3 linked regions of the Natronorubrum tibetense GA33 genome follow. The main gene of each other region encodes a partner of the protein of the gene in region 2 in a complex. Links are inferred from orthologs where the notes say so. Each region holds a gene or a part of one and is shown on either strand. Other genes may lie near its edges. The genes, in order: rpl7ae, NATTI_RS0118910 and NATTI_RS0117600.

Region 1 (3,694 bases), 260 kb from region 2 along the record:
TCGTCTGCGAGCAGGTCGTCCGGCTCGAGTCGTCGGTAGTCGACCGAGTCTGGTGTCGCGTCCTCGACCAGCGACTCGACCGGCGGCCGGGCGTCGAGGAGCAGCGCGCGAAACGCCCAGACCTCGACGGGGTCGCCCGCGGCGTACCGGATCGGCTCGAGAAGCGTTCGCTCGGCCACCTCGTGATCGCTCCCGGCCAGTCGATCCCGGAACCGGACCGAAAAGCCGCGGCCGGCCCCCTCGTAGCCGTGAATCGTCGTCGCGAACGCGACGTTGTCGGCTTCGAGTAGCGACTCGAGCATCGAGACCGGGAGCGCGGCGGCCTCGTCGACGATGACGACGTCCGCGTCCTCGAGTTGGGCCACGGCGTCGGTCGGCTCGAGAAACCGGACACGGCCGCCGACAGCGGTCTCGAGCCGGCGAGCAGGGTCGACCGTGGCGTCGACGTCCGGGAGCGCCTCGCAGAGTTCCCCCGCGCGATCGAATAGTTCGGCCGCGTTCCGCGATTGGGGTGCGGTGACGAGGACGTCCAGTCCCGCCGCAGCCATGGCTCCCGCGGCCAGTCCTGCGGCACTCGACTTGCCGCGGCCGCGGTCGGCCTCGAGGACGACGGCTCCTGGCTGGGTGCGTTTGGTCGCTTCGGTCTCGTCGGTCGCGCCAGTTGCTTCGGTTCCCTCCAGCAGTGACTCGAACGCGGCAACCGCGTTGGCCTGGTCGCCGGTGAGACAGGCCTCGTAGGTTTCGGCGGGGAACCGCGTGTTCGTCGGTGCCTCGAGCGACGGTTCCTGCTCGCGGCTCGGGCGCGGTGCCGGATTCGTCAATCCGTCGTCGACGATTTGCTCGGCATCGAGGTCGACGATTCCGATTCCGCGATGTGCGCGAAGGGTTTCGACGAGTCGCCCTCTGAATCGCCCGGTAACGTCCGCGAGGGAGAACGGTGGCACCGCGAGTGACTCGTCGAACTCGCCGCTTCGGTCGGGCCAGCCCTCGAGCGGTGGCGTCAGCAGGACCAGCAGGCCGCCCCCGTCGACCGCACCGATGACTTTGCCGAGCGCGTTCGGTCGGAGTCCCTCGTGGGCATCGAGCGCGACGACGTCTCGAGTCGTTCCGAGGAGGTCGCTCGCGTTGGCCTGCGGGAGGTATTCACAGCGAAGGCGGTCGTCGGGACCGACGAGCGTCGTGGCGGTGATCGCGACCGGGAGGGCGTCGAGGATCGACTCGAGGGCGTCGTATCCCTCTTCCCGTTCGCCAGAGAGGACCAGCAGCCGTCGCTCGTTCGTTCCCGTCGCTTCGTCGAACAGCGATTCGGCGAGTCCGACGATGTCCGCGTCCATGTGAGCGGATTGGGGGACTCGAGAGTAATAGCCACCGGAGTACGATCGATGGGGCAGTCGCCTGGAAGGGTGATCGAGAGAAGCGTTCCGTTCGACGGCAATCGATACTCCGGACCACCGCGTACCGTGGGTTGATCGATAGTCTCGCACCACAGTCACGATTGTCTATATCCTGTCGAATCGGCCCGTGCGGACCCCTCTCACAGCCCCGTCCGTTTGAACACGCTTTTAAGGGGGGCAACGCTACTGGCGTAGTACACCCTACGCGGGGTTGATGATGCTCCTAGCCTCACAGGACTTCCGCCGGAATCAGTTCGGCACGGGTGCCCAGCACCCGGACGGCAGGGGAGCGCGAGCCCACGTGTAGGAGAGGTGAACAACCAATGTCAGTCTACGTAACAACCGACATCCCGGCCGACCTCGCAGACGATGCCCTCGAGGCACTCGAGGTCGCACGAGACACAGGACGCGTAAAGAAAGGAACGAACGAAACGACGAAAGCGATCGAGCGCGGCAACGCCGATCTCGTCTACGTCGCAGAAGACGTCTCCCCCGAGGAGATCGTCATGCACCTGCCCGAACTCGCCGACGAGAAGGGCATCCCGGTCGTCTTCATCGAGACCCAGGACGACGTCGGCCACGCTGCCGGCCTCGAGGTCGGGAGCGCCGCCGCGGCGATCGTCGACGCCGGCGAGGCGGGCGACGACGTCGAAGATATCGCCGACAAGGTCGAGGACCTCGACTGAGGTGATCAGAGATGAGTGCTGAAGAGGAAGAAAGCGGCTCTACGCCCGCCGAGGTCATCGAGATCGTCGGCAAGACCGGCATGCACGGCGAAGCCATGCAGGTCAAATGCCGAATCAAGGAGGGCGAGAACCAGGGACGAATCATCACCCGAAACTGCCTCGGGCCGGTCCGCGAAGGCGACGTGTTGCAGCTTCGCGAGACCGCTCGTGAGGCAGACTCCATCGGAGGACAATAACCAATGGTCGAGAAACGTACGTGCGACTACACGGGCGAAGAGATCGAGCCCGGCACGGGCATCATGTACGTCCGCAAGAACGGCAGTGTGCTCCACTTCGTCGACTCGAAGGCGGAGAAAAACTACAAGCTCGGTCGTGAACCGCGCGATCTGGAGTGGACCGAGGACGGTCGCCGTAACAAGGGGCCGGCCGAGGATACCACGCCCGCTGCCGAGGACGATCAAGACGAGGTCGCCGACGCCGAAGCTGACGACGACCTCGAGACCGAGGACGAAGCCGTCGACGAAGACGACGACGCCGAATCCGCCGGTGACGAGGACGTCGCCGAGGACGAGGATGTCGAAGCCGAAGCGGAAGACGACGGCGAGGACGAAGCCGAAGAGACCGAGGCCGAACAATGAGCGACCACGAGCGGACCTTCGTCATGGTCAAGCCCGACGCCTTCGCGCGCGGGCTCGTCGGCGAAGTCATCTCCCGACTCGAGGACCGCGGTCTCAAACTCGTCGGGATCAAAGTGATCAACATGCCCGAGGAGCGGGCCCAAGAACACTACAGCGAACACGAGGATAAGCCGTTCTTCGACGGCCTCATCGAGTTCATCACCGGCGGTCCGGTCGTCCCGATGGTCTGGGAAGGCCAGGATGCGACCCGTCAGGTCCGTCAGATGATCGGCGAGACCGACCCGCTCGAGGCCGCACCGGGAACGATCCGCGGCGACTACGCGCTGGATCTCGGTCGAAACGTCGTTCACGCTGCCGACCACGAGGACGATGGCGCGAACGAACGCGAAATCGCGATTCACTTCGACGACGACGAACTGATCGACTACGATCAGCACGACGCCGAGTGGCTCTACGAGTAGTACGTCGAGGCTCGTCTCGGCTCGAACGCAGCGATTCGCCCGATCGATTCTTCATTTTCTCGCGTCTAACGTACAGTCGACATCAAAAACAGACGGTTAAGAGCGACGACTGTAATCTCGTTGGCAGCGGCCACCACCCAGTAATTATACCGGAGATTATATTGTGGAGAATGTACATGTGTTTTTCTAGGTAGACGCAACATCTAATGGGACGGCTGCAGAAGAGACGGTTGGTGGTTTCGAATGGTAACACACGGTAGGTGGTTCGTGGATGCGTAAAACCGAGCGAGAGTCGACGAAGATCACGGCCGAGGTGACGCCGTCGCTCGATCTGATCTTCGATCTTCTCTCGAACCGCCGTCGACGGTACGCGCTTTACTACATGCACGACCAACCGGACGGCGTCGCGACGCTCGACGAACTCACGACCGCGGTCGTCGACCTCCAGCAGGCGGACTCGAGCCAGGAGGCAGCCATAGCAGATGAAGCCGACTCCGGCGACGACACCGATTTCG
Region 2 (3,757 bases):
CGACGTCGACCTCCGGCGTGTTCCAGGCCGAGGCACGCCCCATCGCGCGGGGCTTGCGACCGACCGATTCGCCGACCTTGTGGGCGGCGATGTGGACGATCTCCATCGATTCGCCGTCGAAGCCCTGGTGGTCAGCGTTCGCCGCGACGTTCTCGAGCAGGTCGAGGAACTCGCCCGAAACCTTCTCGGGGTACTTTCCTGCGTCCCAGCCGTCGATGTCGGAGCGGTGACCCGCACCGGTGTTGTGGGACTTGAACGGAACGGACTGCTCTTCGTCGATGACGTCCTGAAGGAAGGCCTGTGCGTCCGCGACGGTTCGGCCCTTCAGTTCGCGAGCGACCTCCTTGCTGTGCTTGTTGCTCATGTGACGCTCCCGAAGCATCGCTTTCGCGGTCTTGTCCGGGTCGGCGTCGACTGAGTAGTTGATTCCCATACGATGATCACTTCAGTGGGACGAACTTCGAGGAGCGAGTCGCACCGATCCCTGCCTGTCCGTGTTCGACGGAGTTGCGGGTCAGCTGGAACTCGCCGAGATAGTGTCCGATCATCTCGGGCTCGACGCGGACGCGCTCGAACGACTGTCCGTTGTAGACCTCGAAGGTCAAGCCAACGAACTCCGGCAGGATCGGCATATCCCGCAGGTGCGTTCGGATCGGCGCGTTCGCCGTCTCCTCTTCTTCTTTCTCGCGGGCCTTCTCGAGCAGCTTCTGCTTCTCGACTGAGAGGCCGCGTTCGATACTTCGCCGCTTTCGAGCGGGCAGCAGTTCTGCGACTTCGTCGATGTCCAGATCCTGCAACTCCTCGAGCGTGTGACCGCGGTAGGTGAACTCACCTTCGCGGCCGGTTCGGTACTCCTGACTCATTTGTTTCCACCTCGGCCGGTACGGCGCGAGGAAATGTCACCAACCTTCCGTCCCGGCGGGGCATCCCGCGAGACGGACTTGGGTTTGCCCGGGTGCTGTCGGCCACCGCCACCGAACGGGTGGTCGACGGCGTTCATCGCGACACCACGGACGCGAGGGTATTTCGTCCCCCGTGCCTTCATCTTGTGATACTTGTTCCCGGCTTTGACGAACGGTTTCTCCGTTCGACCGCCGCCGGCGACGACGCCGACGGTGGCACGGCACTGTGGATCGAGGCGTTTGACCTCACCGCTGGGAAGCTGGACGACCGCAGCGTTGCGGTCGTGGGTGACCAGATCCGCGTTGACGCCGGAGGCCCGGGCGAATCGACCGCCGTCGCCCTGGTTCGCCTCGACGTTACAGACCGGAATTCCTTCGGGGATCTCCGCGAGCGGGAGCGTGTTGCCCGGCTTGATCTCCGCGGAGACGCCGACCTGAATCTCCTCGCCGACGGAGATGCCCTCAGGTGCGAGGATGAGTCGCTGGTCGCCGTCGTCGAATTCGACGGCGGCGATCGGCGCGGATCGCGCCGGGTCGTGTTCGATATCCACGACCGTTCCGCGGACGAGGTCGTCGTCCTCCTGTTTCTTGTGGTCGAGCTTCGCCTTGTAGCGGTGTGACGGGGCACGGAACGTCGGGCCACCGCGACCGCGTCGTTGTCCCTGAATACGTCGTCCCATCTTCAGAACACCCCGATTCGCGAGGCGACTTCCTGTGCGTCGTCGTCCTCGGAGAGTTTGATGATCGCTTTCTTTTTGCCTTTCATCGTCACTTGCGTGTTGATGTCAGCGACGCCGACGTCGAACCGCTCCTCGACGACATCCCGAATTTCGGGTTTGGTGGCGTCGGGGTTGCAGATGAACTGGAGCTTGTTCTCGAAGTCCATGTCGTTCATGGCCTTCTCGGTCACGAGGGGGTGCTCGATGATCGAACTCATCGGTCTGCCACCTCCTCGAGTGCGCTCTCGGTCCAGACGGTCAGTCGACCCGGCTGTGCGCCGGGTGCGAGCTCTTCGGCGTTGACCTCCGCAGCCGTCGTCACGTCGGCACCAGCGAGGTTCCGGGCCGCACGGGACGGGCCGGACTCACTGGCGGTGACGAACAGAATCGACGTCGGCGTCTTGTACTTCCGGCCACGGGCTTTCCCCTGTCCGGATCGGACGCTCCGACCTTCGTCGGCGCGTTCGATGTCGTCCGCGAGACCGGCGGCCTCGAGGAACGAGACGACTTCCTTCGTCTTCTGGAGGTCTTCGAACTCGTCGCTCACGACGACGGGAATCTCCGCGTCGTCGTCGAACTGGTGGCCGCGCTCGGCGACCAGGTCGGCGTCCGTCGTCGCCGCGATGGCGCTACGGACGGCGAGTTTTTTCGCTTTCGTGTTGATCGAGTCGGACTGGTCCTTCTCGGCCTTCGGTGGGTGTGACTTCCGTCCTTTGATCGCCTGGGGGACGCGTCGTGCGCGGCCGTCCTGACGTGGAACGTGAGCCATCCCGCGACCGCTACCGAACGATTCCGCGGGCGTTCGCATGCCCGCGAACTCGTCGGCACCGTAGGCCTGTTTTCGGTTTGCCTGGGCGACGCGAACGGCGCGGGCGATCAGGTCCGGGCGGTAAGTGGTCTCGAAGACCGCCGGGAGCTCGATCGAGCCCGCGTCGTCGCCGTCCAGGTCTCGTACTGTTGCTTCCATGTGTTATCCCTGGTTAGATGCGGTGGAGACGTAGCGTACCTCGGGATCGAGGCGCGGCTGGTCTCCGGGTCGGATCGCCGGGCGGAAGCGCACGAGGCGCTTGTTCGGCCCGGGGAGCGAGCCCTTGATCAGCGCGTGCGGTCCGTCGACTTCGCCGTAGTTGACGAAGCCACCGTCGACCGTCGCGTCTGCGCCGTCGCCGATATCGACGAGGCGTTTGTTCAGTTCCGTCCGCTGGTGGTAACCGGTCTGTCCCTGCTGTGGGACCGTCGACCGAACACGGGACGGGTTCCACGGACCGAGGTTCCCGATGCGGCGCCGCCATCCCTGCCGGGCGTGCTTGCCCTTTCGTTTCTGGACGCCCCAGCGTTTGACGGGGCCCTGGGTCCCTTTCCCTTTCGTGACACCGCTCGCGTCGACGTACTCGCCCGCGCGGAACACGTCGTTCATGACGTGCTCGCCGCCGTCTGCGACGGTCTCGAGGGCGAAGTCGACGCGATCCTCGACGGAGCCGCCGCCGACTCGCGTCTCCATCACGTCCGGTTTCTTCTTCGGCATCGAGGGAATGCTCCCTGGAACCGTATGCGTGATAACGCGAACGTCGTCGACGCGTCCTTCTTCGAGGTAGCCCCGAAGCTCGTCTTCGGCGGCGTCGGCGTCGTAGTCATCACCGGGGACGTCGAGGACGCGATCGAGTTCGGTAACGAACTCGTCGGTCCAGACCTCGGTGACCGGCTTCATGCCGTATGGCGTTGCTTCGTACGCTCGTAGTGCGACCGCGCGCATCGGCGGCGTCTCCACGATCGTTACGGGGACGGTCTGTTCCATCCCCTCGGTCGGCGAGTTCGCTTTATCGTCGACCATAACGACGTGGGTCATGCCGGCCTTGTAGCCCGCGAATCCCTGGAGCGTTGGCTGTCCGTCGTCGTCCGGCCACGAGTTAAAGCGTGGGACCTCGCTGGTCGCACGCTGTCGTGGGCCGAACCCGAGTGAGCCTTTGCGTGGTGAATTTGCTTGTGGCATTCTATCACTCTCTCAGTGAGAGGGGAGCGAGCGAGGCGAACAGAGCCTCCTCCGTTCGCACGACCTCGCTTCCCTGGTCCGGAACCGTATTTAGCCAGAGGTCGAACCCCGGATCGGCAGTGGGTTCGACTCCGTCGTCCGCGTCG
Region 3 (3,669 bases), 230 kb from region 2 along the record:
ACCCTCGACGAGCCGATCGGTGTTCGTGACGAACAGATCGTCACCACAGATCAGCGTTTGGTCGCCGACCTCGTCGGTGAGTTCGGCGAAGGCGTCGTAGTCGTTCTCGTCGAGGGGATCCTCGACGTAGACCAGATCGTACTCACGGACCAGATCAGCGATGTACGCGATCTGCTCGTCCGTGTCGCGGCTGACGCCTTCGGACTCGTACTCGTAGGTTTCCGAATCGTCGTCGTACATCTCGGCGGCCGCAACGTCGAGTCCAAAGCCGATACCGAAACCGACCTCGTCTTCGACCTGCGAGACCGCCTCGTCGACGATCTCGAACGCCTCCTCGTCGTCGATCGACGGCGCCCACGCGCCCTCGTCGCCCTTGCCCGACGGAACGCCTCGTTCCTCGAGCAGGTCGGCGACGGCATCGTGGACGGCGGCATTGGCGAAGACGGCGTCTTCGACGTTCGGCGCCCCGACGGGGGCGACGAGGAACTCCTGAATGTCGGTCGCGTCGGCGGCGTGTTCGCCACCGCCGACGACGTTGCCGAGCGGGATCGGGAAGTTCTCGCCGCGGAACGCACCGCCAAGATGCTGGAACAGCGGCGCGCCGAGGACGTCGGCACCGGCTTTCGCGGCGGCCATCGAGATGGCGACCGCGCTGTTAGCGCCGATTTCCGAGAAGTCGTCCGTGCCGTCCGCGGCACGGAGGATCGAATCGACTTCTCGCTGGTTGCCCGCGTAGGCCTCACCGACGAGACGGGGGACGGCGCGTTCGCGGGCCGCGGCGATCGCCTCGTTGGCGGGTCGCTCGACGGCCTCGTACTCGCCCGTGCTGGCACCGCTGGGTGCCGCAGCGCGACCGAATCCGCCGCTTTCGGTGATGACGTCGGCCTCGACCGTCGGGTTGCCCCGGGAGTCGAGGATTCGACGCAGCCGAACGTCCGTGATGCGCGTCATTTCCGGTCGTACCCCCGCTTGACGGTAAACGGCAGGACGCCGGCATCGTACTCTTCGGCGGCGATGAGGATCGGTTCGGTCTGCTTCGTCTCGATCAACACCGGCGCGCCGTAGGACACCTGCAGCGCTCGCGCGCCGAGGATGCGTGCTTTCTCGTAGCGATTGTGACGTTCCTGTTGCATGTTACTGGTATGGAGAGACGACGTCAACGAGGTCGGTGTGACTGACGAGCATGCGCCGACAACAGTAGCGGTCGACGCCGAGTTCGTCGAGAACCTTCTCGGGGTCCTCGTCGCCCTCGTTCGCTCGCTCGTCGAACTCCTCCCAGTGTTCGCCGACGACAGTGCCACAGGTGAAACACCGGACCGGTACCATCATGTTTGAATCACCTTAGCGGTAGGACTTCTGGTAGCGAGCCCGAGCGCCCGGGCCGCCCCACTTCTTCGGTTCGGACTGGCGAACGTCGTTGACCAGCAGCGACCGGTCGAACTCCATGTAGGCGTCGCGGAGTTCTGCGTCGTTGCTGTGCTGGACGATGCCGCGTGCGATGGCGGTGCGGACGGCGTCGGCCTGTCCGCTGATCCCGCCACCCTCGACGCGAACGTCGATGTCCATCTCGCTCCGGAGGTCCTCACCGGCGATGCGGAACGGCTCGAGCATCTTGAGTCGGGACATCTCCGGTTCGACCAGTTCGACCGGCTTGGAGTTGATTCGGACGCGACCCTCGCCCTCGCTAACGGTTGCGCGAGCGACGGCGGTCTTCTTCTTTCCACTCGTGTTCGTTACCATGTGACGTTAGCACCGAGTTGATCGGAGACTTCGCCCAGGTGGACGAAGCGGATGTTCGACAGGCGATCCAGCGACGTGTCCTCGAGAATCTCGGCCTCGCGGTCGTCGTCGTCCTCGTACGGGTTGCCGACGTAGACGCGAACGTTCTCGAGTGCCTCGCGACCGCGCGTCTTCTTGTACGGCAACATCCCGCGAACGGAGCGCTTGAAGATCGTGTCCGGTCGCTTCGGGTAGTAGGGTCCGCGGTCGGAGCCCAGCTGGATGCGCGTGCGGTAGTTCTCGAAGATATCCTCCTTGTCGCCGGTGATGACGGCGTCTTCGGCGTTGACGATCGCGACGCGTTCGCCGTCGAGTGCGCGCTGTGCGACCTCGCTGGCGACGCGACCGAGAATGCAGTCCCCGGCGTCGACGACGACGTCCGCGTCGAACTCTGCGATACTCATCGAATCACCCGGACGTTGGATCCTTCGGGGTTCTCTTCGAGCAGTTGCTCGAGCGGTACTGGCTCGCCGACCTGATCGATCTTCGTCTCTGCGGACGAAGAGAAGTTGACGGCGGCCACGGTGACGTTCTTCTGTAGTGCGCCGGAGCCCAGCACTTTGCCGGGAACGACGACAGTCTCTTCTTCGCGTGCGTATCGTTCGATGCGGCCCAGATTCACCTCTGCGTGGGTGCGTCGGGGCTTCTCGAGTCGATCCGCAACGTCTCGCCAGACGTCGGCGTCCGCTTTGCGGGACGTCGACTTCAGCTCGGCGATGAGATCGTTGAGCCTCGGATTAGTTTTGCTACTCATTGGTTTCCTCCAAATACTGCGGGCTCGAGAGCGAGCACGTGCTCGCGTCCTCGAGCGATCGTGGAATCGATATCGGTTCGATCGAACCGATCGAGACGTCGACCGCGTCTGGTCGTGTCTCTTCGGATCGATCGACTGCTGAGAAGTGGATGCAGGGAGCAGGATTTGAACCGCCGGGAGACGGTCGGTTTTGCAACCGCTCGACTCCCGTGGCTCAAATCTGCCGTTCCATTTTCACAGCTCTTCCGTTTGGTCGAGCTGGAAAAATGCAGGGAGCAGGATTTGAACCTGCGGACTCCTACGAGACAGCGCCCTGAACGCTGCGCCGTTGACCTGACTTGGCTATCCCTGCTCGCACTTCTGTCTATCCGTCGCCCCTTCAAACCCCTTTCGATTCCAGTGGACGACGCCGCACCAGTCTCGTCGCTCGCGGCGCTGGCGAACGGGCGTGCGTCCGTGTGGGTGTGGGGGCGATGAATCATCGTTACAGCTGTACTGCGTCTTCGAGTTCGGTCGCACGCGCCTCGATCGAGTCGACGGCTCGCGTGACCAGTTCCTCGACGGTAAAGGAGCCGTCCGTCTCCACGCGGAAGACGAAGGCGTTCGGGACGTCCTCGACTTCGACCTGCTTGCCGGGGTATCGGTTCGAGAGATCGTGGTCGAACTCGCTGGTCGGCACGAGTTCGCCGTCGTCCTCGATGACACCGCGGACGATCTGTGACTCCTGCTCTTCGAACTCCGGCAGGTCGTCGACGACCGACACGCGCTGGAGGTGTCGGTACCCGACGGCGACACCGCCCTGATGTTTCGCGTGGTTCTTTCCGCGTTCGAGCACGGCGTCGGCCTCGGCCTCGAGGCGCTGGCCGTCTTTGAGCTCGATGATCGGCACGTTGTCGTCCGCGGGCTGGACGAGGTCGTCGCTCGAGACGAGATCGCCCGAGTAGGCGGTGGCCGGCCCTTCGACGTCGATCGAGAGCGTGACGGTGTCGTCCTCGACGAACTCGCCTTCCGGCGGGGTCGTCAGCGGGACGAGTCCGAGTCGGAGCGCGAGTTGCTCGTCGAACATGACCGACGAGTTCTCGACGAACCGGACGGTATCGATCGCCATCGTGGGGACGTCGGCGACCATCGCGCGA

Evidence for each region.
Region 1: NATTI_RS0118910 (region 2) and rpl7ae share a complex: the UniProt entries of both Methanocaldococcus jannaschii proteins name them as parts of the 50S ribosomal subunit. The link is inferred for Natronorubrum tibetense GA33 from one-to-one orthologs.
Region 3: NATTI_RS0118910 (region 2) and NATTI_RS0117600 share a complex: the UniProt entries of both Methanocaldococcus jannaschii proteins name them as parts of the 50S ribosomal subunit. The link is inferred for Natronorubrum tibetense GA33 from one-to-one orthologs.

The regions. Positions count from the first base shown.
Region 1 is NZ_KB913017.1:3,417,546-3,421,239, reverse strand. Bases 519-3,398 are described here. They hold rpl7ae (50S ribosomal protein L7Ae), read left to right. Parts: upstream 519-1,717; coding sequence 1,718-2,080; downstream 2,081-3,398. Other genes in these bases: ndk (nucleoside-diphosphate kinase), read left to right, coding at 2,715-3,179; NATTI_RS0117455 (50S ribosomal protein L24e), read left to right, coding at 2,320-2,718; NATTI_RS0117460 (30S ribosomal protein S28e), read left to right, coding at 2,092-2,316; tmcA (tRNA(Met) cytidine acetyltransferase TmcA), read right to left, coding at 519-1,334. Outside these bases: more of tmcA, read right to left, coding at 1-518; NATTI_RS0117445 (DUF7344 domain-containing protein), read left to right, coding at 3,451-3,694. UniProt on the Methanocaldococcus jannaschii protein: Multifunctional RNA-binding protein that recognizes the K-turn motif in ribosomal RNA, the RNA component of RNase P, box H/ACA, box C/D and box C'/D' sRNAs.
Region 2 is NZ_KB913017.1:3,673,239-3,676,995, forward strand. Bases 213-3,155 are described here. They hold NATTI_RS0118910 (50S ribosomal protein L23), read right to left. Parts: upstream 1,840-3,155; coding sequence 1,585-1,839; downstream 213-1,584. Other genes in these bases: NATTI_RS0118895 (50S ribosomal protein L22), read right to left, coding at 213-433; NATTI_RS0118900 (30S ribosomal protein S19), read right to left, coding at 441-863; NATTI_RS0118905 (50S ribosomal protein L2), read right to left, coding at 860-1,582; rpl4p (50S ribosomal protein L4), read right to left, coding at 1,836-2,588; NATTI_RS0118920 (50S ribosomal protein L3), read right to left, coding at 2,592-3,155. In the rest of the region: more of NATTI_RS0118895, read right to left, coding at 1-212; more of NATTI_RS0118920, read right to left, coding at 3,156-3,611; NATTI_RS0118925 (putative RNA uridine N3 methyltransferase), read right to left, coding at 3,616-3,757. UniProt on the Methanocaldococcus jannaschii protein: Binds to 23S rRNA. One of the proteins that surrounds the polypeptide exit tunnel on the outside of the ribosome.
Region 3 is NZ_KB913017.1:3,444,865-3,448,533, forward strand. The notes cover bases 459-3,313. They hold NATTI_RS0117600 (50S ribosomal protein L13), read right to left. Parts: upstream 2,184-3,313; coding sequence 1,734-2,183; downstream 459-1,733. Other genes in these bases: eno (phosphopyruvate hydratase), read right to left, coding at 459-951; NATTI_RS0117585 (DNA-directed RNA polymerase subunit K), read right to left, coding at 948-1,133; NATTI_RS0117590 (DNA-directed RNA polymerase subunit N), read right to left, coding at 1,135-1,329; NATTI_RS0117595 (30S ribosomal protein S9), read right to left, coding at 1,342-1,740; NATTI_RS0117605 (50S ribosomal protein L18e), read right to left, coding at 2,180-2,533. Also shown: more of eno, read right to left, coding at 1-458; more of NATTI_RS0117620, read right to left, coding at 3,314-3,669. UniProt on the Methanocaldococcus jannaschii protein: This protein is one of the early assembly proteins of the 50S ribosomal subunit, although it is not seen to bind rRNA by itself. It is important during the early stages of 50S assembly.